Regions from separate parts of the Peribacillus sp. FSL R5-0717 genome, predicted to be linked through region 3. Evidence: predicted binding sites of a transcription regulator. Region 3 holds the regulator's gene; each other region holds the start of a gene.
The links. The regulator Rex, encoded in region 3, represses fermentation and respiration genes when NADH is low (regulators of the CRP and FNR family bind a similar motif). The targets are predictions, from matches to a motif close to TTGTGAAATATTTCACAA.

Region 1: NYE65_RS07735 (DUF1641 domain-containing protein) is a predicted target of Rex. The motif match lies at 5,376-5,393, and genes of this name have one in related genera.
Region 2: qoxA (cytochrome aa3 quinol oxidase subunit II) is a predicted target of Rex. The motif match lies at 3,020-3,037, and genes of this name have one in related genera.

Annotation. Positions count from the first base shown of each region.
Region 1 covers NZ_JBBOOF010000001.1:1,590,542-1,598,610, forward strand. Annotated here, with positions in the region: gene NYE65_RS07720 (hydantoinase B/oxoprolinase family protein) at 440-2,422, opposite strand; gene NYE65_RS07725 (hydantoinase/oxoprolinase family protein) at 2,439-4,478, opposite strand; gene NYE65_RS07730 (hypothetical protein) at 4,951-5,121, opposite strand; gene NYE65_RS07735 (DUF1641 domain-containing protein) at 5,443-5,874, shown strand; gene NYE65_RS07740 (NAD(P)/FAD-dependent oxidoreductase) at 5,914-7,095, shown strand; gene hxlB (6-phospho-3-hexuloisomerase) at 7,208-7,756, opposite strand; gene argS (arginine--tRNA ligase) at 7,823-8,069, opposite strand, start outside.
Region 2 covers NZ_JBBOOF010000001.1:3,165,925-3,173,993, forward strand. Annotated here, with positions in the region: gene NYE65_RS15390 (hypothetical protein) at 1-22, shown strand, start outside; gene NYE65_RS15395 (S1C family serine protease) at 215-1,450, shown strand; gene NYE65_RS15400 (hypothetical protein) at 1,706-2,020, shown strand; gene qoxA (cytochrome aa3 quinol oxidase subunit II) at 3,157-4,080, shown strand; gene qoxB (cytochrome aa3 quinol oxidase subunit I) at 4,154-6,100, shown strand; gene qoxC (cytochrome aa3 quinol oxidase subunit III) at 6,100-6,696, shown strand; gene qoxD (cytochrome aa3 quinol oxidase subunit IV) at 6,698-6,982, shown strand; partial or broken gene NYE65_RS15425 (YfmQ family protein) at 7,302-7,749, shown strand.
Region 3 covers NZ_JBBOOF010000001.1:2,880,833-2,888,200, forward strand. Annotated here, with positions in the region: gene tsaD (tRNA (adenosine(37)-N6)-threonylcarbamoyltransferase complex transferase subunit TsaD) at 1-485, shown strand, start outside; gene NYE65_RS14180 (ABC transporter ATP-binding protein) at 765-2,684, opposite strand; gene moaC (cyclic pyranopterin monophosphate synthase MoaC) at 2,818-3,324, shown strand; gene NYE65_RS14190 (redox-sensing transcriptional repressor Rex) at 3,358-4,017, shown strand; gene NYE65_RS14195 (YdiK family protein) at 4,046-4,258, opposite strand; gene NYE65_RS14200 (CPBP family intramembrane glutamic endopeptidase) at 4,255-4,980, opposite strand; gene groES (co-chaperone GroES) at 5,314-5,598, shown strand; gene groL (chaperonin GroEL) at 5,657-7,294, shown strand.

The DNA.
Region 1 (8,069 bases), 1.3 Mb from region 3:
ACATTATTTAAATACGTTTTCCGAACTCTTTCTCCTACAGTCTTTTTAAAATAGAAGGATGAAAACTTGAAACATGGAAGATATCAAAGCAATTATGAAGTACAACGGACCATGAAAGTAGCGGCAAAAAGAGGTAGGGAATGGTCTAATTCCAAACCATGATTTTAAAAGAAACCTTTGGTTATGTTTTTTACTATTTTATACAAATGAAACCCTTAAAAGATTGAAGAAATTTGCGACACTCCTGCCGAATAACTGGCTAGCCGAGACCCTGCAGCCGCTTGCGGTGAGGAGGCTTGGCAGACAGTCGGCGGAAAGGGAGCGGATTTTTCTGGGATCAACCGGATCTTTTTTCCACAAAAAAACTGCAGGCAAACTCGTTTTTTTTCGAGTTGATCTGCAGTCTGGGGTTCCGAGTGAATTCGGAACCTGTTTCACGTTATTTCCAATAAGCCAATGAACGGGTTTTCATGGATGCACGGAACTGTTTTGTTGATTCCGGCAAGGCTTTATTCGTTGCATAATCGATTATGACACCGTACCGGCGAATGACATCGAGACTATCCAGCTCGCCATTGGCGAATTTATCTTCCACGCTTTGTATGTTTTCCTCAAGCCATTGTTTGCGATTGTTCCTGATATAAGACCTAGCTTGTTCCGTTGCTTCCAAATCTATTTCGAATAAATCAAGATCCTTATCGATTTCCTTGATCACGACTCCATAATCTTTTTTGGCCCGCTCGATTGAAACATATTCATCGATAACATCTTCTAAAACAGCTTCGGGACTTCTTTCAAGCGGATCTCCCAGTCCCCCGCCCCCAGCTGATGGTCGTACAAAGGAATCTCCTTGCTGTACTTTTACATTGGAGAAAATCGCACCTAAATATCGTTCGTCTTCCTTGCCCGGATTCAGCCATGCTCCATGCGGGGATGAAGGAAGCCCTCCAAAAATCCCCCATGTTATTGAACGGGAACGGTCACAGCAATAGGACATGACGGTGTTTTTGACATTCGTGAGTGTACCGCCCTTTTCTACACCGCACCCGCCGCGGTATTTACCCGGCCCGGCAGAGTCGGTAATGATTTCATGCTTCATCGTCACTACAGGCGACAATCTTTCTTGCCCTTCGCAGGGCTGTACGCTGAGCCCCAAGCCGAATGTCGGCGAAGTGGCGTTCACACCGTCCCGATCATAGCGGCCTCCATGTCCGCCTGCCATCCAGTCGTACCACATGAAGTATTTATCCTGCTCCTGGCGTTGGTCCCACCCGCCGATCAGTAAATACTCCAGGTTAAATGAGCATGCGATCGCTCTTTCCGGCATGATGTTAGACCAGAGTTCGAAGCACGCACTCATGATTTTTTCATAGGCCCCTGAACAAAAACCGGTTACGGCAATCGGTGCCGGGGCATTGACGACGGAGTTTTCCGGCAGTTCGATCTTGACCACTCTATAAAAACCGGAGTTCAGGGGTATTTCAGGAAAGAATGTCTTGGTTCCTGAGTATGCCGCTGATAGAGAAGCTCCGAAACCAGCATTCAAAAAGCAGCCGATATAAGAATGCGATCCAGAAAGATCATAAAGGATCTCGTCTTCCGTGATGGTCATCTTAACCCGGATCGGGATCAGACCGTCTCCGGCTTCCGGGTCCATATCAATATAATCAACGGTCTCCCATGTTCCATTCGGTAAAGCTGCAACCTTGGCCCTTGCCAAACGCTCCACATAATTCTGCACTTCCGCAAAGGCAGACAAAGTCGTATCGATTCCATACTTCTCGATGATGGCAAACAACTGGCGCTCGCCTACCTTGGCCGCTTCCACTTGAGCACGCAGATCGCCGACACGTTCTTCAGGAACGCGCATGTTCGAAACAAGCACATTGACCACATCTTTTAAAAATGTTCCTTTACTATATATCCTGAGCGGCGGAATCCTTACTCCCTCGCCGAAATGTTCCTTGGCATTTATATCAAAGGAGCCGGGTGTCGAGCCGCCCATGTCAGCCCAGTGGCCATTCGTCTGCATGAACGCAATGAGCTTGTTCTCATGAAAAACAGGCAAGAGAACCCGGGTGTCATTGAAATGAGTACCTCCCCGATACGGATCATTGACCAAGAAAACGTCCCCAGGGTGGATATCACCCTCGAAGTCCTCTAGCACCGCCTTTGCCGTTAGATGCAGTGTGCCTACATGGACCGAAATATCCTGCGTTCCTTGCATGACTGTATTTCCTTCTGCATCACAAAGCGCACAGCTGAAATCCCGATTATAAATGACGAAGGAATAGCATGTCCGAAGGATTTGTTCAGCCATCTGATCTACAAGGTTAACGAAGCCATTTTTTATCACTTCAAATGTCACCGGATCTAAACCTGTTCCAACTCCAGATTGGTCAATCAATTGTTTATTCGACAATGAAATCCACCTCTTTTTATTTATTTTGGGAAAGAATCAAGTTTCTGTATTTATCAACTTTAGCCGTGAAATTTGGTGGAATGACAGTCGTTGTATCAAGCTGGTCCACGATGGCAGGGCCCTTGATTTCCGAAAAGGCCGGAATGAGTTCCCGGTTATACACGTTCGTATTAACATACCCTTCCTCTTCGAAATAGACATCACGCGTTTCCTTCAAGGCATCAGCAAGTGTCCCCCCAGGTTCATAAGTCGGAAATTCAGGTTTTGGCACAGTTCCGATAGCGGTAACGAGCAGCCCGTAGATTTCCACGGTCTGTTCTTTATCGGAGAACGAAAATTCGCGTTCATGCTCTTGATGGAAACGGTCAAGGGTCTCTTCCAATGAAGAAATCGGGCAATCGACTTCTATCGCCAATGAACGCCACTGTCCCATATACCTCATGTCAATATAGCGCATCAATGTAGAAGCTTCTTTAGCGACCCCTTCTTCCTGCAATAACTCAGCGGCCTCTTTTTCCATTTCGATGAATTCTTTCTCTAAATCCTTTACCGATACATCCTTGACGTTCTTGACATAGGTTTTGGATATATCATGACGAACATCGACCAGCAAGCATCCCATTGCTGCGGCTACACCCGGATGCGGCGGGATGATGACAGTCGGGATTTCCATTTCCTTGGCCAAGTATGCCCCATGCAAAGGTCCAGCCCCACCGAAAGCAACAAGTGCAAAGTCGCGGGGGTCGTATCCCCTTCTGACAGAAATCAGCCTTAGCGCATCACACATATTGGCATTGGCCACACGTGTGATAGCATTCGCCGCTTCTTCAATCGTATAATCGAATTTCTTGGCGATCTTATCCACGGCTTCAATCGCTTTTTGTTTATCCAGTTCCATTTGTCCATCCAGTAGCTTTGTGCCAAGTCGTCCCAAAACAATATTGGCATCGGAATTGGTCGGTTCCACGCCTCCCCTGCTATAGCAAGCAGGTCCAGGAACCGCGCCTGCACTTTGAGGGCCATTGCGTAAAGAACCGCCTTCATCCACCCAAGCTAAGCTTCCGCCTCCTGCTCCTATCGTCAAGATCTCGATACTTGGGAACCCAATCGGATATCCATACTCGATATACCAATCTTTAGTAATCCGTAAATCTCCTTCATGCATCAAGGAAATATCGGTGCTCGTACCTCCCATATCCAGACCAATGGCATTATTAAAGCCGCAAAGCTGGGCGATATGTTTACTGGCAATCGCACCTGCAGCGATTCCGGAGCTTGCAAGTCTTGCCGCATAACGGGGAACGGTTTGGGATGTCATCACCCCTCCGCCTGAGTGAAGCACTAATATGTCATCTTCATATCCCCGTTTATTCATTTCACCTTCAAGGGTTTTAATATAGTTGCTGACAGTCGGTCCCAAAACGGCATTGACGATCGTCGTACTCATGCGCTCATGCTCAAAAATCTCAGGAAGGACTTCACTTGAAATGCATATATAGACATCCGGGAGTTCCTCCTGGATGATTCGTTTCACTTTCGCTTCATTGCTTCCATTTACATACGAGTTCATGAAGCAAACCGCAATGGATTCGGTACCGCGTCGTTTTAATTTCCTTGCCAGTGACCGTACTTCCTCTTCATTGATTTCCGTCAAGACATTCCCTGCAAAATCGATGCGCTCTTCCACTTCAAAACGGTCTCTTCTTTGAATATACGGTTTGGCTACATCATCATATGTATCCCATAACTCAAGCTTGGTTCCTCGGCGGATTTCCGATACATCCCGAAATCCAGCGGATGTGATCAATGCTGTCTTTGGCAATTTCCTTTCAATCAAGGCATTGGTGCCCACTGTTGTACCATGGGAAAAAACTTTTATATTTTCACAATCGATTTCCGCTTTCGCAATTCCATCCAAAATACCGACCTCTGGATTCAGAGGAGTCGACGACGTTTTCGTAATGGAAATTTCCTTCGTGCTTTCATCAAAAACGAAAACATCCGTAAATGTTCCGCCTACATCAATTGCGAGCCTAGTTTGCTTCGTACCTATCATATAATTCCCACCCCTGCTACAAGATTTAAAATACTTTATACCTTTTGACATTGCCTCGTGCCATTTGCATCGCTAAATACAACTGTGTGAATGAGTAGCAGCCAGCCACTGGATTTTCTCAGGCCAAAAACGGGACAAGGTGAATGATGAAATAAAAAAAACCAGTCATATCAATAAGAAATAATTGATATAACTGGTTTTTGATCTAGGATTAGCTTCGCTGGCCAGCGAAGTCTATTAGATTCGACAGTTATTTATAGATTCATCTTTTAAGTCACCGAGTCCATTTTAGGCGATGGCAGAGTAGAAAACTACCTGTTTACACCATGGCTATATACCTTATCTTACGTCAATTCATGATAAAGTCAAGGATATTTTTAGAATATTTAAATAACTACACTTTAAGAATGAAGAGTCGATTTATTACAAAAATAAGTAAGCATAACTGTTTGGTTATGCTTACACAACAATATTATTTATCAGGTGTTTCCGATGTGCCTTCCTCGCTGTTTTTGAGGTAAACTTCAGAAATTCCATTCATACCTTCCATTAGTTGCGCTTTAGTATATTCCATACTGCCAACCAGTTTATGAAGCTTCTTATCATTATTCTCTTCTGTAAGTTTAGATTCTGAATCAGTCACATTTTTTCACCTCCATCATTTAGGATGGCAAATCAAGATGGAAATATGTACGACAGGCGTCGATGGCAGACACCCTCTCACAGTACACTTTAGGTAAAAACAGGTAACTTTCATTAATATCTGTACTTCAAATAAGCAGGAAAAGATGATTTTATGAATCTTTTTTAAAAAATCAGCTGTTTTCAAGCCACTAAAGGGATATACTATAGTTTAGCTTTTATTACATTTTTGTTAGTATTTTTTCTGGTCTCACATTGTGTAATATTTTACAAGTTTTTCTAATTACATCAACAAAATGCTTATTGCAAAGGAGAATTGGATATGTCAGAAACGATTACCCAATCACAAACTGAACAACTTAATGACCGCCAAAAACAATTAGATGTACTGGACCAATTATTAAAGCCTGAGGTTCAGGAATCATTGAACACTTTAGTCGAGCAGTTACCAAAACTAACTGAGTTAGTGAATATTTTAACAAAGTCTTATGATTTCGCTCAATCGGTTGCGACTGATGATGTGTTGAAAAATGATACGGTCAGCGCCATTTCGGAGATCGCGACACCTGTAGTCCATTCAGTGAAAGGGCTTGCTGCTAATGCCATCGAGGCTAAGGATCGTGCAGAAGCGAATAATGATGTGATCGGTCTTTTTGGTCTGTTAAGGATGATGAAAGATCCGCAAGCACAAAAGCTTTTCCGTTTCGCCCAAGCATTTCTTGAAGTCTCTGCAGAACGTAAAAACCAAAAATAATTTGATGAACTTTCAATCAGTAAGGACGGGGGATTAACTATGTCAAAACAAATCGTCATCTTAGGTGCAGGTTACGCAGGATTACTATCTGCCTTATCCGTACGTGAATATTACAAAAAGGATGAAGTGCAGGTTACAGTGGTGAACCAATTTCCAACGCACCAAATCATCACCGAATTGCACCGTCTTGCAGGCGGATCCATTTCTGAACAAGCCGTTTCCATTCCTTTGGAAAAGCTATTCAAAGGAAAAGATATCGACCTTGTCATTTCCAAAGTGGAGTCATTCTCGGTCGATAATAAAGAAGTGAAACTTGCCAATGGTTCCACATTATCTTATGATGCCCTGGTTGTTGCTTTGGGAAGCCAAACAGGATTCTTCGGCATTCCAGGACTTGAGGAAAACAGCATGGTCTTGAAATCCGTTAATGATGCTAACAAGATTTACAAACATATCGAAGATCGCATCCGCGAATATTCTCAAACGAATAATGAAGCGGACGCAACCATCGTGATTGGCGGCGGCGGATTGACGGGCGTTGAGTTAATCGGTGAAATCGTGGATCATTTCCCTAAAATCGCCAAAAAGTTCGGAGTGGACTTCAAGGACTTGAAAATCAAGCTTGTGGAAGCTGGTCCAAAAATCCTTCCGGTCCTGCCTGATCACTTAATCGAACGTGCCATGACAAGCTTGGAAGCACGCGGCGTTGAATTCCTGACAGGTCTGCCTGTAACGGGTGTTAAAGGAAATCAAATCGAATTGAAAGACGGACAAACGATAACGGCCAATACGCTTGTTTGGACAGGCGGAGTTGCGGCTCTTCCTATCGTAGGTGAATCAGGCCTTGAAGTGGATCGCGGCAAAGCAACCGTCAATGAGTATTTGCAATCCAAATCCCATAAAGACGTATTCGTTGTCGGCGACAGTGCCGTTGCTTTCCCTCCAGAAGGCGGCCGTCCATATGCTCCTACTGCACAAAATGCTTGGCAAATGGGTGAGCTCGTTGGATACAACCTATATGCAGCATTTGAAGGCAAGAAACTTGAAGAATTCTCACCTGTAAACTCAGGTACACTTGCGAGCCTTGGCCGTAAGGATGCAGTGGCAACCGTTGGGGCCAATAACACGTCCCTTAAAGGTCTGCCGGCTACATTGATGAAAGAAGCAAGTAATGTTCGTTACCTATCACACATCAAAGCCCTATTCAGCCTGGCTTATTAATTCATGATCACCGTGACATGTTCACGGTGCATGCCCTTTATTCTCGTTTGGGAGTAAGGGCATTTTTCATATCAAAAAAGGCGGGCACCCGCTGAAGGGGTCCCGCCATATTTCACTCTACATTACTATGTTTGGAATAAGTAAGCTCGTGGCTGATGGACTCGTTTAATGAATAGTCCAAGCATACTGCATCACATAAAACATGTACACATTGATCAAACAAAGAACTTAACGGCTGGACGCTTTTCGTTTCATGTTCCAAGCGATTTTTCGTTGCTGCCGGTATCACCAAGACCTCATGAGAGACATTCGCCAATTCCGATTGGTCATTCGTCGTGATCGAAAATACCTTGCATCCCACTTCCCTGCCTTTTGCTGCAACTGATATCACACTTTTGGTCGAGCCGCTCCCGCTAATGGCTATGATCAGATCGCCTTTCGAAATAGAAGGGGTAATCGTTTCCCCGACTGCATAGACGTTTAAGCCAAGGTGCATCAATCTCATCGCAAAGGCTTTGGCCATGAAGCCCGATCTGCCTTCACCAACGATGAAGATCCTGGTGTCGGTCCGTAAATTTTTTAGGAGCACATCCGTTACCCCGCCGTCCATTTTGTGAAATACACCGTTCATTTCTTCTAAAATAAAAGAGCATACGTTCATGCAAGGATATATCTGATAAATTATGGAGCCATTTTGAAACAAAATGGCTCCTTTTATAGACATGGATTACATTTTATTCGGCGTTGAAATTCCCAATAAACTTAGCGCATCCTTCAATACGATCGCAACGGAAAAAGCGAATGAGAGCTTCATTTGTTTCCATTCATCTTCCACTAAGATTTTCGAATGTGCATAATACTTATTGAATGCACGCGATACATGCAAGCTGAATTTCGCGATTTGTGAAGGATCGGCTTGTTCAAATGATTTTTGGACAATGATCGGGTATTGCTCCAGCAGCTGGATGACTGGC
Region 2 (8,069 bases), 290 kb from region 3:
AGAAGTTTATGAAGTCATGTAAGGATAACTGAATGGTCGAATGGGAGGCCCCTGTTGTGGCCTTTTTATTTTGTTGTGCGGCAACATACAGGATTCGATAAAATTTTATGATTTTTTGTTAAAGGATAGCCGAATTCTTTATTTTCTTAAGGATTTTTTAATAATTCCTGTTTATGATTGAGGCAAGTAAAGGACAATCATAGGAGGGATAAAGATGGAGAATTATAATGGTGAGGATCAAGTCAGAATCAAGGCAGAACGGAAAAAGGGTAAGTCTCTCTGGATAACTAGCCTTGTTTCCGGAACGGTTGCTTCTATGGTTACATCATCTGTATTTCTATTTGGCGGAGACTTTATAGATCAAGGGAAAAGTTCAGTGAATGAGTCAACCGAAACGGCAGGTGTACAGCAAACGGACAGTGTTGAAAAGGATAAAAATGTCACGGCGGAAAAGTTATCGACAAGTACGGATTCAAATGATAGGGCAGAGATGGTCGAATCAGCATCCAAATCGATTGTAGGGGTCGTGAATTTACAGGAGATGCAAAGCCAGAACCCGTACCAGCGGCAAAGCACGGAGAGCGAAACGGTTGAGAGCGGAACTGGCTCAGGGGTCATTTATAAAAAAGCTGATGGGAAAGCCTATATCATCACGAACAATCATGTTATTGAAGGAGCTAAGGAAGTCGAAATTTCATTGTATGACGGACAAAAGGCAACGGCAGCTGTTGTCGGGGCCGATGCTTTGACGGATTTAGCGGTTTTGACAATTGATGCCTCGAAAGCACCAGAGGGAATTAAATTCGGGAATTCTGATAGCATGCGTCCAGGTGAAGAAGTATTGGCAATTGGCAACCCACTTGGACTTGATTTTTCAAGATCGGTTACACAAGGAATCGTCAGTGCCAACGGACGCACCATTTCAGTCGATACCTCGGACGGGGAGTGGGCACTTGATGTCCTTCAAACCGATGCAGCGATCAACCCTGGCAATAGCGGCGGTGCATTGATCAACACCGCTGGGGAAGTGATCGGCATAAACAGTCTGAAGATTTCTGAAAACGGTGTGGAAGGCTTAGGGTTTGCCATACCAAGTAATGATGTGATTCCGATTGTTACGGAACTGATTGAAAATGGAAAAATCACACGTCCATATTTAGGAGTCAGCTTGGCCAGTATGGAAGAACTGCCGCAATATTACATTCAAAATGTTCCTGAAGCCGTAAAGTCCGGTGTAATGGTGACGAGTATAGAAGCGGGATCGGCTGCGGCGAATGGAGGGCTAAAGCAACAGGATATCATTGTTGAGATTGATGGAACGAAAATAAATACTTCCGCAGCATTAAGGAAATACTTATATACAGATAAGAAAATCGGCGATAAAGTAAAAATTAAAGTATACCGAGGTACTGAAGAGAAAACGGTAACGATAACCTTGCAAAAACCATAGAAAGAGGTAAGGCCCCTGATCATTCATCAGGGGCCTTTTATTTAGAAGTTTTTAATAGTAAACACAAGGTTAATATCGGAAAAATAGGTAGTGCATTTGCACCTTTTTTCGAATTCTTCATATAGTCTTTAATACCTAAAAGTTAATAGTGGCGTGTTCTATTTGTCAAGGTTTCCATTGTGAATATGTTAAAATATAGAAAAGATTTGACAAATTTGTGAAATGTCATAAAATAGAAAGAAAGGGGATGAAATTATGGAAGCTAATCAGAAGATGTTAGATGCAGTGAAATGGGTATCGGGCACAGGTTGTGTAATCGGAATTATTATTTTTGCTTTAAGTTTCATTGTAAGCGATTACAATAAAGATTATATATTTACCTCCGTTGGAATCGCCATCACACTAAGTGCAGCTGCAATTTTTCTAGTTGGTATATTTTTTGTCCTGACAGAAGAAATGGTAATGAAAACACATAAAGGTGAAAGAATTGTACCGGAAACGACTAAAATCATAAAAATGAAGTCAAAGGCTAACACTCAAACAAAAAGAAGTACAGAATTCAGTAACTAAAACGAGGAATATAGCATAATGAGCATTCTATCATCAGATTTACTAACATTGGATGAACGCCTGTCTAAAGAATTTGAGTCAAAGTGATCCGAATGATTGAATGCGCTTTCATTATGTGGAGTACTTGGATTAATTATCAGTTGGTTACTTTTTAATTCAATACAATATACTGCACTCGTTATGTATCAAAAATATGACCAACCCTTTCATTTAATGGAATACACACGATGTGCTCGGGTATCCAAACCGAACTGCCCGAACGCAGGAAGTTCTAACTTTAAACTTTGAACTATATCCACGAGAAAAGGACATTTTTTAAAAGTCCTTTTTTTGTGTTTTTTTTTGCACTTTTACTTGAAGTTTCATTCAATGAGGAAGTGTGGGTTACAAAGGCGGAGTTTATTGAACAACCAAATGTCCTTTTCTGTAATTCAGTCCTGTCCTGCTGACCGATAAACATCACTAGTTGCAACAAGTTTGACCGACCCCTGAATTATTTCACTCATGACTACTGGTAAACGGCTGGTTAGGAAAACTGAAAGGGCAATAAGTATTACGAGGAGAAAAAACCCAATTTACCCACTCGTTGTTTCCTTATATACATATAATATTGGCCAGTGTTGGATCAATAGAGTTTGGAAGCATGGATTCAACATCATATCCAATGCGGCTACCATTTACCAACTTCCCTGCCCGAGTGTAAAAAATCAGTTTTAAATCATGTTTCCAACGATAAATACCTACTTGACAGGATAGGTAATATCATTCATATTCTTGAGGGAGGTTGAGGCAATAAACACGGAGAATATAATGTGAAATTTTCATTTCATTATATTAGAGTAATAATAAATGGATAGTGGACCGGTAATATATACAATCCTGTACTGATAAGTGAATTTCCATAGGTATGCTATTAAACAATTATTATATTTCATTTGCTGAAGATTTTCGAACATTTCCGTTCATTTACCATCTTCTTACTGCTCTTTATTGAACTTTATGTGACAGATGTCACTTTGTATTGTCTTTTTTTAGACTTGGGATTAATATTGGTATGTCGGGGTTTGTGAACATGGTAACACTTTGTCCGAATAATTACCAATTGGAATTTTATTATGTAAGAAAGGGGTAGTACTATGAAAATAAAATGGGCTCTATTAACTATACTTTTTACTATTGCCACTGTGCTAACCGGTTGCGATAACCCATTAATGGTCTTGGACCCTAAAGGGCCAGTAGCTGCAACACAAGCAGATGTTATTATGATTTCGATATGGACAATGGCCTTTGTCGTCCTTGTCGTTATGGTACTGTATATCTTCATGATAATGAAATATCGTGCTTCCAAACAACGTGATGATTATGAACCGCCTCATATTGAAGGAAGTAAGGTTCTTGAAATAATTTGGGTTGCGATCCCAATTATAATCGTCGCTTTCCTATCCGTTGTTACTGTTAAAACAACAAATGAAGTTGAGGCAACACCTAAAGGATACGGAGATCAAGAACCTTTAGTTATTTACGCTTCATCTTCCAACTGGAAGTGGCATTTTAGTTATCCGGAAGAAGATATCGAAACGGTCAACTATCTGTTTATACCGACTAACCGACCAATCGAATTTAAACTTTACTCATTCGGTCCAATCTCAAGTTTCTGGATTCCGCAACTTGGAGGACAAAAATACGCGATGTCGGACATGGTTAATACGTTGCACTTAGCAGCTGATGTACCAGGTGAGTATATGGGTCGAAATTCAAACTTCAGTGGTTCAGGTTTTGCTCAGCAAACGTTCAACGTTAATGCATTGTCAGCAAAAGATTACGATAAGTGGGTAGATGAAATTAAAGCTACTGCTAAACCGATTACTGAGGAAAAATTCAATGAATTATTAAAACCTGGTCATGTGGGACAATCCACATACACTGGAACTCACTTAGAGTTTTCACCAGCTCCTGAAGGGGAAAATGCTGGTCATGACCACGGATCTTCTGATACTGAAGAACATGATTCCAAGGATTCACACGAGGAACATTCAGAACACAGCAACATGAATCACTAAGAAATAATTTCGTTCGATAAAACAACTAGGTTTACAAGATAAGGAATATTTTCCTGAAAGGAGTCACAAAAGTATGGATTACTTTGATCGATTTGCCGTACCTCATCCAAGTCCTGCGATTTATGCATCCATGGTTGCCATTGGTTTAACCATGATTGCGGTTGTTGCCGGAATTACCTATTTTAAAAAATGGGGTTACTTATGGCGTGAATGGTTAACAACGGTTGACCATAAACGTATTGGTATCATGTACATCCTGGCAGCACTGCTTATGCTTTTCCGCGGTGGCGTCGATGCTCTTATGATGCGTGCTCAAACGGCTATTCCAGATAACGGTCTTTTGGATGGACAGCATTATAATGAGGTATTTACAACACACGGGGTCGTCATGATCCTGTTCATGGCTATGCCATTTATCATTGGGTTAATGAACATTGTTACTCCATTGCAAATTGGAGCGCGTGACGTAGCATTCCCACGTCTGAACGCAGTAAGCTTCTGGTTATTCTTCATGGGGGCAATGCTATTTAACATCTCTTTCGTAGTCGGTGGTTCTCCTGATGCAGGCTGGACATCTTACTTCCCGCTGGCAAGTAACGATTTCAGTGAATCAGTCGGTTCGAACTATTACGCGATTTCACTTCAAATAGCAGGTATCGGTACATTACTGACTGGTATCAACTTTATCGTAACCATCTTGAAAATGAGAGCACCTGGCCTGAACTTAATGAAAATGCCAATGTTCACATGGTCTATCTTGATTACAAACTTCATTATCGTTTTCGCTTTCCCTGTATTGACAGTGGCACTTGCGTTGATGACAATGGATCGTCTATTCGGAACTCAATTCTTTACGATGGCCAATGGCGGTAGCGATATGCTTTGGGCAAACTTGTTCTGGGTTTGGGGACATCCTGAAGTTTATATAGTAATTCTTCCAGCTTTCGGTATTTACAGTGAAATCATTTCGACATTTGCACGTCGTAACCTGTACGGGTATAATTCGATGGTTATCTCCATGGTAGCTATTTCTACTCTATCTTTCATTGTATGGGCTCACCATTTCTATACAATGGGTCACGGTGCAATGGTTAATGGAATCTTCTCGATTACCACGATGGCAATTGCCGTACCGACTGGTGTTAAGATCTTCAACTGGCTGTTCACACTTTGGAAAGGTAAAATCGTATTTACCGTTCCAATGCTATACTCTTTAGCTTTCATTCCGATTTTCACGCTCGGTGGGGTAACAGGGGTAATGCTTGCCATGGCAAGTGCTGACTACCAATACCATAATACAATGTTCTTAGTAGCTCACTTCCATTACGTTTTAATCCCTGGTACTGTATTTGCCGTACTTGCCGGTTTCACGTACTGGTGGCCAAAAATGTTCGGTTTCATGTTGAGCGAAAAAATTGGAAAATGGTCGTTCTGGTTCATTACAATCGGCTTTAATGTAACCTTCTTCCCGATGTTCATCACTGGTTTAGATGGGCAGGCACGTCGTATGTATACGTACTCTGAATCAACAGGGTATGGTCCATTGAATATGCTCTCTTTCGTTGGAGCGATTGGCTTGGCAATAGGTTTTGCACTTATTGTGTACAATATCTATTGGAGCACTCGTTATGCATCAAGAAATATTTCAAACGATCCATGGGATGCACGTTCTCTAGAGTGGGCTACACATACTCCAATCCCTGAATATAACTTTGCAGTTGTGCCAACAGTTGCTTCTACAGAAGCATTCTGGGATTCAAAGAAAAAAGGCTTTAAATTATTTGGCGGTAAAGTAGAAAAGATTCATATGCCAAATAACAGTGGCGTGCCGTTTATCATGAGCTGTATCTTCTTCGTTTGGGGCTTTGCATTGGTATTCAGCATGTGGATCATTGCAATCATTGCAACGATCGGTATCTTTGCTTGTATGATTCACCGTTCATTCGAAAAAGATCACGGACGTTATATCTCTGTTGAAGAGATCGAAGAAACTGAAAATAAATTGCGAGGTGCTAAGTAATGAAAATAGATAACTCGCTGCCACTAGAATATAGCACGGAAGAAAATCGCTTAAAGATTTTTGGATTCTGGATTTTCCTAGGAGCAGAAATAGCTCTTTTCGCTACACTGTTCGCCACTTATTTTGTCTTAGTTGGTGGTACTGGAAATGGTCCAACAGGGGAACATCTTTTTAAAGTGCCAACCCTGATGTTTCAAACAATCTTTCTTTTAACCAGTAGTTTTACCATTGGTCTTGGAATCAATGCAATGAGACTTGGCAGGCAGAAAGCAACGATTGGTTTCTTCATCATCACCCTTATTCTTGGTTTAGGCTTCTTGGGAGTCGAAATTTATGAATTCGTGGAGTATGTACATGAAGGAGCAACCATTCAAACAAGTGCTTTCTTATCTAGTTTGTTTACATTACTAGGTACGCATGGAGCTCACGTTACACTTGGTTTATTCTGGGGAACCTTCATCATCATGCAGATCAAAAAGCGCGGTATGACTCCAGAAACAACAAACAAGGCTTTCATCTTTTCACTTTACTGGCATTTCTTGGACGTTGTCTGGATTTTCATCTTCAGTTTCGTCTACCTGAAAGGAATGATGTAATATGAAAGAATTATTCCCACGGGGCCAAGTTATGGGATTTGCCTTTTCACTAGTCCTGACTTTGGTCGCACTATCAGTTATTATGTTTGATCTCTCACTTAAAATGGGTGTGATCATCCTTCTTGTTACAGCTTTCATGCAAGCTGCACTTCAATTAGTTATGTTCATGCACGCAGGTGAGTCTGAAGATAAAGCATCGATTTACACAAACGTTTATTACGGATTGTTCGTTGCATTGGTTACAATTTTCGGTACAATGCTAACAATGATTTGGGGATACCAATAATCGATTCTGGAAAAGCTGGGCGTCTTGATGACGTCCAGTTTTTTTGTATGTTAATTCTTATACTGGCCTATCCATTTCATTCATGGAAGTTTGTTTAACAAGGATGTGGCTGAATCTATTTGTTTAGTATAACCATTTCACAACATTATATTTATAAATGGTGATTTTCACTTTTGAAGCATTCCCGTGTTTTTAAGTGCAATGTGTTACTGGGGTAAAACGTTAATAGAACGGACACATCAACTAAGAAAACGATCAGCCACTCTTGATATAATAAGTTATATAAGAATTAATTTATAAATGTAGCGGAGATGATGAATTGACATTGCCGGTTTTGATTGTGACAATTATCTTAAGTTTGTTAAAAATATTGGTTTCCTGTCTTCAAACAGATGCAGTTAATTGGATTATCAGTAAAATTAAAATACATTCAGAAATTAGTGGCGGGAATGCAATCGTAACCTTTGACGGAAAACGTTTGGAAGGTGAAGAAAAAACTCAAGTTATTAATTATGTTAATAGCGCTAGATTTTTGAAGGAAAATTAAATATTCCCGGGGATGAGGAATTGTTTTTACATCCAGAAAATAGTGGGACTCCATTGGTCATTGATACTAAAAGAGGCAAAAGGATGTTAGTTTATTTGTATATATTTACAGCGACCGCGTGGATGTAGTTAAACGGTACAAGAAGAAGCTCATATCTTATAGTCTGTTTTCCGATAGCCTCCAAGAACGTTCCATGCCATTAATAAGAAATTTAGTTTAATAGAACATTAAAAAGACGGTCCTTAAAAGACCGTCTTTGAGTTTGTAAACAAAAGGGTTAAAACATAGTTGATTGGAGCGGGTGTGCGGGACTCCTGCGGGAAAAGCGAGTCCGAGTCCAAGTCCAAGGGAGACACCGCGGGCGCAAAGGCACCGAGGAGGCTCCCGGACTGCCCGCGGAAAGCGAGTGCCTGGAGTGGAAATTAACGGTTAAATTGTCTGCAGCTGAGACGCGTCTTAAAAATACCTTCTTTTTTATAAGGCTTTTAATATAATTCCATTTCAAAGATATTTTTTCATTATAAAAATTCTGGTACACAA
Region 3 (7,368 bases):
GGCTCCCTTATCCTGGCGGGCCTCATATCGACAGGCTTGCGCAAGAAGGCTCACCATCTTTGAAACTGCCTAGGGCATGGTTGGATGGCAGCTATGACTTTTCTTTCAGCGGGTTGAAATCAGCGGTAATCAACACTTTGCATAATGCAGAACAGCGCGGGGAAAAAATTGAACCTAAAGATTTAGCGGCAAGTTTCCAAGCAAGCGTGATAGAAGTGCTTGTAATGAAAGCTGTGAAGGCTGCAAAGGAATATAATGTGAAACAGGTATTACTTGCTGGGGGAGTTGCGGCAAATAAAGGCCTTAGGGAAGCATTAACGGAAGCTTTTAAGGATTTACCTATGGATATATCCATTCCGCCCCTCTATCTTTGTACCGACAATGCTGCCATGATTGGTGCTGCTGGCAGTGTCATGTTTGAAAAGGGAAAGCGATCCGGTTTGGATTTGAACGGAAATCCTGGATTGGATATAGAAGCATTTTAATGGACGAGAAGACAGGAATCCGTCACTTTGGCATCCTGTCTTTTTATCGTGTTAATAAAATAATAGAATATTCTGTGGATAAAGTTTTTTTGATAATCATCCTTCATGTGTATAAAGGGGTATTTTTGTGGATAAGCGGATATGTTTCTGTGGATAATGTGTATAACTCGAATTAATGGCTAATGATCGGTAAGTGGTTTGTTAACAAGTTTGTGGATAACTTTCAAGCGACACTTTGATTGGAAAAGAAAAAGACCGAGTCAATTGACTCGGTCTTTTTCATTCTTCCAGTTCAGCCCATTCTTCGAGAAGCAGATCCAAACTTTCTTGTGCATGATCAAGTTTTGTTTGGACTTCCATTACCTTTTCGTGGTCCTGAAAAACATTTGGATCACATAGGAGGTCATTATATTCGTTTATTTCGGTTTCAAGAAGCTCCATGGCTGCCTCGATTTCCTCAATGCGCCGTTTTCGCTGGCGTTCAGCTTTTTTTGCTTCTTTATCAATTTTGTAATTTGTTTTTTCTGCAACCGCATCTAAAGATTTAGCCTGATCCTGCTGTTCAAGTGCTTGGATTTCCGCTTGCTCCTGTTTCTTCTCTAGATAGTAATCATAATCACCGAGGAATTCTTCGTTGCCGTCTTTGGAGAGCTCTATCACTTTCGTTGCTATCCGATTTATAAAATAACGGTCATGTGAGACGAATAGAATAGTTCCCGGATAATCAATTAATGCATTTTCAAGCACCAATTTACTATCGAGGTCCAAATGGTTCGTTGGTTCATCAAGAATTAAAAAATTACCTTTTTGCATCATCATTTTGGCTAGAGCAAGCCGGGCCTTTTCGCCCCCGCTTAGTGTGGAAACGGTTTTCAAAACATCGTCCCCGCTAAATAGGAAATTACCGAGTACGGTGCGTATGTCCTTTTCCGGTTTAAGGGGATAGTCGTCCCATAATTCATTGAGTACGCGTTTATTGGAAACAAGGTTAGCCTGTTCTTGATCGTAGTAGCTGACTTCTACGTTCGTTCCAAAACGGAAATCCCCAGAAAGGGCAGGCAGCTTGGAAATGATCGTTTTCAATAAAGTTGATTTTCCAACTCCATTTGGGCCGACAAGAGCTATGCTCTCTCCTTTTGTCATCCGGGAATTTATATTCTTTGATACCGTTTCCCCTTCGTATCCGATAGCCAGGTCCTGGAGGTGGAGTACTTCATTTCCGCTTTGCCTTTCAATCTGGAAAGAAAAATTCGCGGATTTTTCATCACCTTGCGGCTTGTCCAGTACATCCATCTTTTCGAGCTGTTTACGTCTGCTTTGTGCTCTTTTCGTTGTGGAAGCCCTTGTGATATTACGTTGGACAAAATCGCGAAGCTTTTCGATTTCCCCTTGCTGTTTCTCGAACAGTTTCATGTCCCGCTCATAATCTTCCGCTTTTCCCTCTAGGTAAGAACTATAATTACCATGGTATTTTTTCATGTTATTCCGGGAAATCTCATATACCAGGTTTACTACTTTATCTAAAAAATAGCGGTCATGGGAAACAATGAGGACAGCTCCCTGGTAGCCTTGTAAATATTGTTCAAGCCAAGAGAGGGTTTCGATATCCAAATGGTTCGTCGGCTCGTCCAGAATCAATATATCCGGTTTCCTTAAAAGCAGCTTACCTAAGGCAAGCCTTGTTTTTTGCCCGCCGCTTAAAGTGGAAATTGGGGTAGAATAGTCAAAGTCGGCAAACTGAAGACCATGCAATACGGAACGGATATCCGCTTCATATTGATAACCTCCCTTCTCTTTGAATGCCACCATCAAAGTGTCGTATTCATTCAGCACTTTTTGGTAAACCGTTCCATTTTCAAAGATGTCAGGTCTGGCCATATCAGCCTCAAGGCGACGCAGTTCCTTTTCTTGCTCTATAAGGTCAGTGAATACAGTAAGCATTTCATCCCAAATGGTCAATGCGGATTCCAATCCAGTATCCTGGGCCATATAGCCGATGGTGACGCCTTTTGGTTTGATTATTTCACCGCCATCATGGGAAAGCTGCCCGGCAATGATTTTTAGCAGAGTGGATTTGCCGGCGCCATTTCGGCCGACAAGGGCAATTCGATCTTTATTTTGAACTTCGAGCTTCATATTTGATAAAATAAGTTCAGCTCCATAATATTTCGATAGTTGATTGATTTGTAATAAAATCATAGATTTCACCTCAATTGATTACTGTTAGTTTAACGTATTTTAGTTATTATCGGCAACAGCTTGGTTCCAAGCTGAAAGAAAAGCTATTACATAAAGTGGAATAATAGTGTATGATTTAGGAGGGGTTACTTAAATGGGAGACTTAACGCATTTTAATGAACAGGGCAGGGCCAAAATGGTCGATGTGAGTGCTAAGCCTGAAACAACCCGGACGGCAGTGGCTCAGTCGAGCATTTTATTGAATGATGAAATATATGAATTGGTCACGAACCATAAAATGAAAAAAGGTGATGTACTGGCTGTTGCACAAGTTGCAGGAATCATGGCCAGTAAAAATACATCCAATATAATTCCGATGTGCCATCCCATTGCTCTGCAAGGGGTCAATATAGCCTTTGATTGGGAAAAAGAAGAACAAGGATATAGGCTTAGGATTGAAACGGAAGCTAAGACAAAAGGGAGTACAGGTGTGGAAATGGAAGCGTTAACAGCTGCATCCGTGACTGCCTTGACTGTTTATGACATGTGTAAGGCCATTGATAAGGGAATGGTGATCGGGCCTACATTCTTAGTGGAGAAAACAGGCGGAGTGTCTAGTAGCGATTATAAAAGGCAAGTAAAACGAACAGATAGAGATTAAGTTGAAAAGCATGTGTGAAGGCGGGGAAGAACAATGAACCATGACCCAAAGATACCGCAGGCAACAGCCAAAAGGTTGCCATTGTATTATCGATTTTTAAAGAACTTACATTCCTCAGGCAAACAAAGAGTTTCCTCGGCTGAGCTAAGTGAAGCCGTAAAAGTGGATTCTGCTACCATTCGCCGTGATTTTTCCTACTTTGGCGCGCTTGGGAAAAAAGGCTACGGCTACAATGTCAATTATTTATTATCCTTCTTCAGAAAAACACTTGATCAAGATGAATTGACCAAAGTCGCTTTAATCGGAGTGGGAAATTTAGGAACCGCTTTTTTAAATTACAATTTCATGAAAAATAATAATACAAAAATTGAAATGGCTTTCGAAGTATCTGAAGAAAAGGTCGGCAAGCGAATAGCTGATGTGCCCATCTACCATATGGATCAAATCGATACACTATTGCAGGAAAATAATATTACGGCAGCGATATTGACAGTGCCTGCACAGGTAGCCCAGACGATAACCGATCGTCTAGTCAAAGCTGACATAAAAGGAATATTGAATTTTACACCTGCACGGCTGACCGTGCCGCCATCCATAAGGGTCCACCACATTGACCTGGCCGTGGAACTTCAGTCGCTCATCTACTTCCTGAAACATTATCCGGTAGTGGAAGAAGCGGCTTTGGAGGAATGAAAAAACGCTGCATTTATGCAGCGTTTTTTTATTTTTTCTTATTTTTTTGTGCGGCTTTAATCTTAAAGTGCAGCATGATCATGCGTAATCCCGATCCAAAATCAAGAGTCGCAATAAGGACAAGTATGTAGGCAAAGAGTCCCCATCCAGAAGAATTGACGGTTTGAATTGCGATAGCGGTAAAAAGAGCTCCTAAGCCTGCATAAATGATGCCCATGAATAATGGTGATTGACGTTTCATAATAAACCTCCGATGAAGGCCTGTGCAGTATCTAGCATCTTCTCAATATCCTCCCGATATACCACTTGAAGGATGATAACAAGCGTGTTCATCGCAATATGAGCGCTCATGGAAACGAGAATGCGGCCTGTTTTCGCATAAAGGAAAGCAAAAGTGAAGCCCATTGCCGTATATAAAAGAAGATGTTCAAATTCACCATGCGCCAAGCCGAAAATAACTGAGCTGATTAAAGCTGAAATAAAGAAGTTAAAGCGTTTATGAAGTGATCCGAAAATAATTTTACGGAAAATTAATTCTTCCAATATAGGTCCAATTACTGAAGTGACGAAAATGACCATGGGGACTTTGTAAATGAGTGAAATGAGTTGCTGCGTATTTTCAGATTCAGACTCCACCCCAAGCATTTGTTCAATGCTTCCGGCAATGCTTTGCGCAAAAAGAGCCATGAACACTCCTGCAATTGCCCATAATATGGACATGGATACGGAAGTTTGGTTTCTCGTGTCCAGCTTTTCCCTCATATCTTTTCTCATTAAAAAAAGAATCAAGAATAAAGCAGCGAGAAAACTGAAAACTATCCAGTATGCTGCAGATTTCACTTCGAGTTCATCAGCCGGCATTCCGGTATAAGACCCGATCAGCATGAAAATGGGTAACCCGACAATACTGGATAATTGCATGGCAATATAAGTGATGATGACGAACCAATATTCTTTTTTCAAAAATGAAAACTCCTTTTATAGTCACCCATCCGCTTGGAACGTTACTGACGTGGGGACAATCTATAAACGCATACTACAAAATGGTATCAAAAATTGGGGCAGAACACCACTTAAAGGTACCCCTAACATGACATTTCAATGACTAAGTTTAGGAAATCATTATGCTAAAGTAGTTTACCCGTAATTTATCAGAAATTAATAAAAAATTTTCAATAAGATACTTGCAAAAAAGGCTCGGTTTATTTAATATTATAAATGTGTTAGCACTCGATGATGATGAGTGCTAATAATCATGAAACAAATTATCAAGAGAATATGAGGAGGTTGTTTCACTTGTTAAAACCATTAGGTGATCGCGTTATTATTGAACTAGTTCAAACTGAAGAAAAAACTGCAAGCGGTATTGTTCTTCCTGATACTGCTAAAGAAAAGCCACAAGAAGGTAAGGTAGTAGCAGTTGGTACTGGCCGTGTCCTTGAAAATGGCGAACGTGTTGCTTTAGAGGTTGCCCAAGGCGATCTAATTATCTTCTCAAAATATGCAGGTACTGAAGTTAAATACGAAGACACTGAATACTTAATTTTACGTGAAAGCGACATTCTAGCTGTTATCGGCTAATTATACATCATACTTAACTGAACGAAAATTTTCTTAAATTTTAGGGAGGTACTTATAAATGGCTAAAGAAATTAAATTTAGTGAAGAAGCTCGCCGCTCCATGCTTCGCGGTGTGGACGCACTTGCAGATGCAGTTAAAGTAACGCTTGGACCAAAAGGTCGTAACGTGGTTCTTGAGAAAAAATTCGGTTCGCCGCTTATCACAAATGACGGTGTGACGATCGCTAAAGAAATCGAATTGGAAGATGCATTCGAAAACATGGGTGCGAAATTGGTTGCTGAAGTAGCAAGCAAAACAAACGACGTAGCTGGTGACGGTACAACTACTGCAACGGTTCTTGCGCAAGCGATGATCCGTGAAGGTCTTAAAAACGTAACAGCTGGTGCGAACCCAATGGGTATCCGTAAAGGAATCGAGAAAGCGGTCAATTCAGCAATTGCAGAATTGAAAGCCATTTCCAAACCTGTTGAAAACAAAGAATCAATCGCACAAGTTGCTGCCATCTCTTCAGCTGATGAAGAAGTGGGCCAACTGATTGCGGAAGCAATGGAGCGCGTTGGTAACGACGGCGTCATCACAATCGAAGAGTCTAAAGGTTTCACAACTGAGTTGGACGTAGTAGAAGGCATGCAATTCGATCGCGGATATGCATCTCCATACATGGTTACTGATTCAGATAAAATGGAAGCTGTCCTTGAGAATCCATATATCTTGATCACTGATAAAAAAATCACGAATATCCAAGAAATCCTTCCTGTACTTGAGCAAGTTGTACAACAAGGAAAACCGCTATTATTGATTGCTGAAGATGTAGAAGGCGAAGCGCTTGCAACTCTTGTTGTGAACAAACTTCGTGGAACATTCAATGCTGTTGCGGTTAAAGCTCCTGGATTCGGTGACCGTCGTAAAGCAATGCTTGAAGACATCGCAGCTCTTACAGGCGGCGAAGTAATCACTGAAGAAATCGGACTTGACCTTAAATCTGCAACAATCGATTCATTAGGCCGTGCGTCTAAAGTGGTTGTTACGAAAGAAAATACAACGATCGTTGAAGGATCTGGGGATACAGCTCAAATCCAAGCTCGTGTAAACCAAATCCGTGTTCAATTAGAAGAAACAACTTCTGAATTCGACCGTGAAAAATTACAAGAACGCCTTGCTAAATTAGCTGGTGGTGTAGCGGTAATCAAAGTCGGTGCAGCTACTGAAACAGAATTGAAAGAACGTAAACTTCGTATTGAAGATGCATTGAACTCCACTCGTGCCGCTGTTGAAGAAGGTATCGTAGCTGGTGGTGGTACAGCACTTCTTAACGTATACAATAAAATCGCTGAAATCCAAGCGGAAGGCGACGTAGCAACAGGCGTGAAAATCGTTCTTCGTGCCATCGAAGAGCCTGTTCGTCAAATCGCTCACAATGCTGGACTTGAAGGCTCTGTAATCGTAGAGCGCCTTAAAGGCGAAGCAGTAGGCACTGGCTTCAACGCAGCTACTGGACAATGGGTGAACATGATCGAATCAGGTATCGTCGATCCTACTAAAGTAACTCGTTCAGCTCTACAAAACGCTGGTTCTGTAGCAGCTATGTTCTTAACTACAGAAGCTGTCGTTGCTGACAAACCAGAACCAGCAGGCGCTGGCGGCATGGGCATGCCTGACATGGGCGGAATGGGCGGAATGGGCGGCATGATGTAATAAACATCATAAAGCCTTGAAATATAGAGGTTTTTAGGTAGAAGAAAGATAAATGCTCATACTTTTGCTCATAG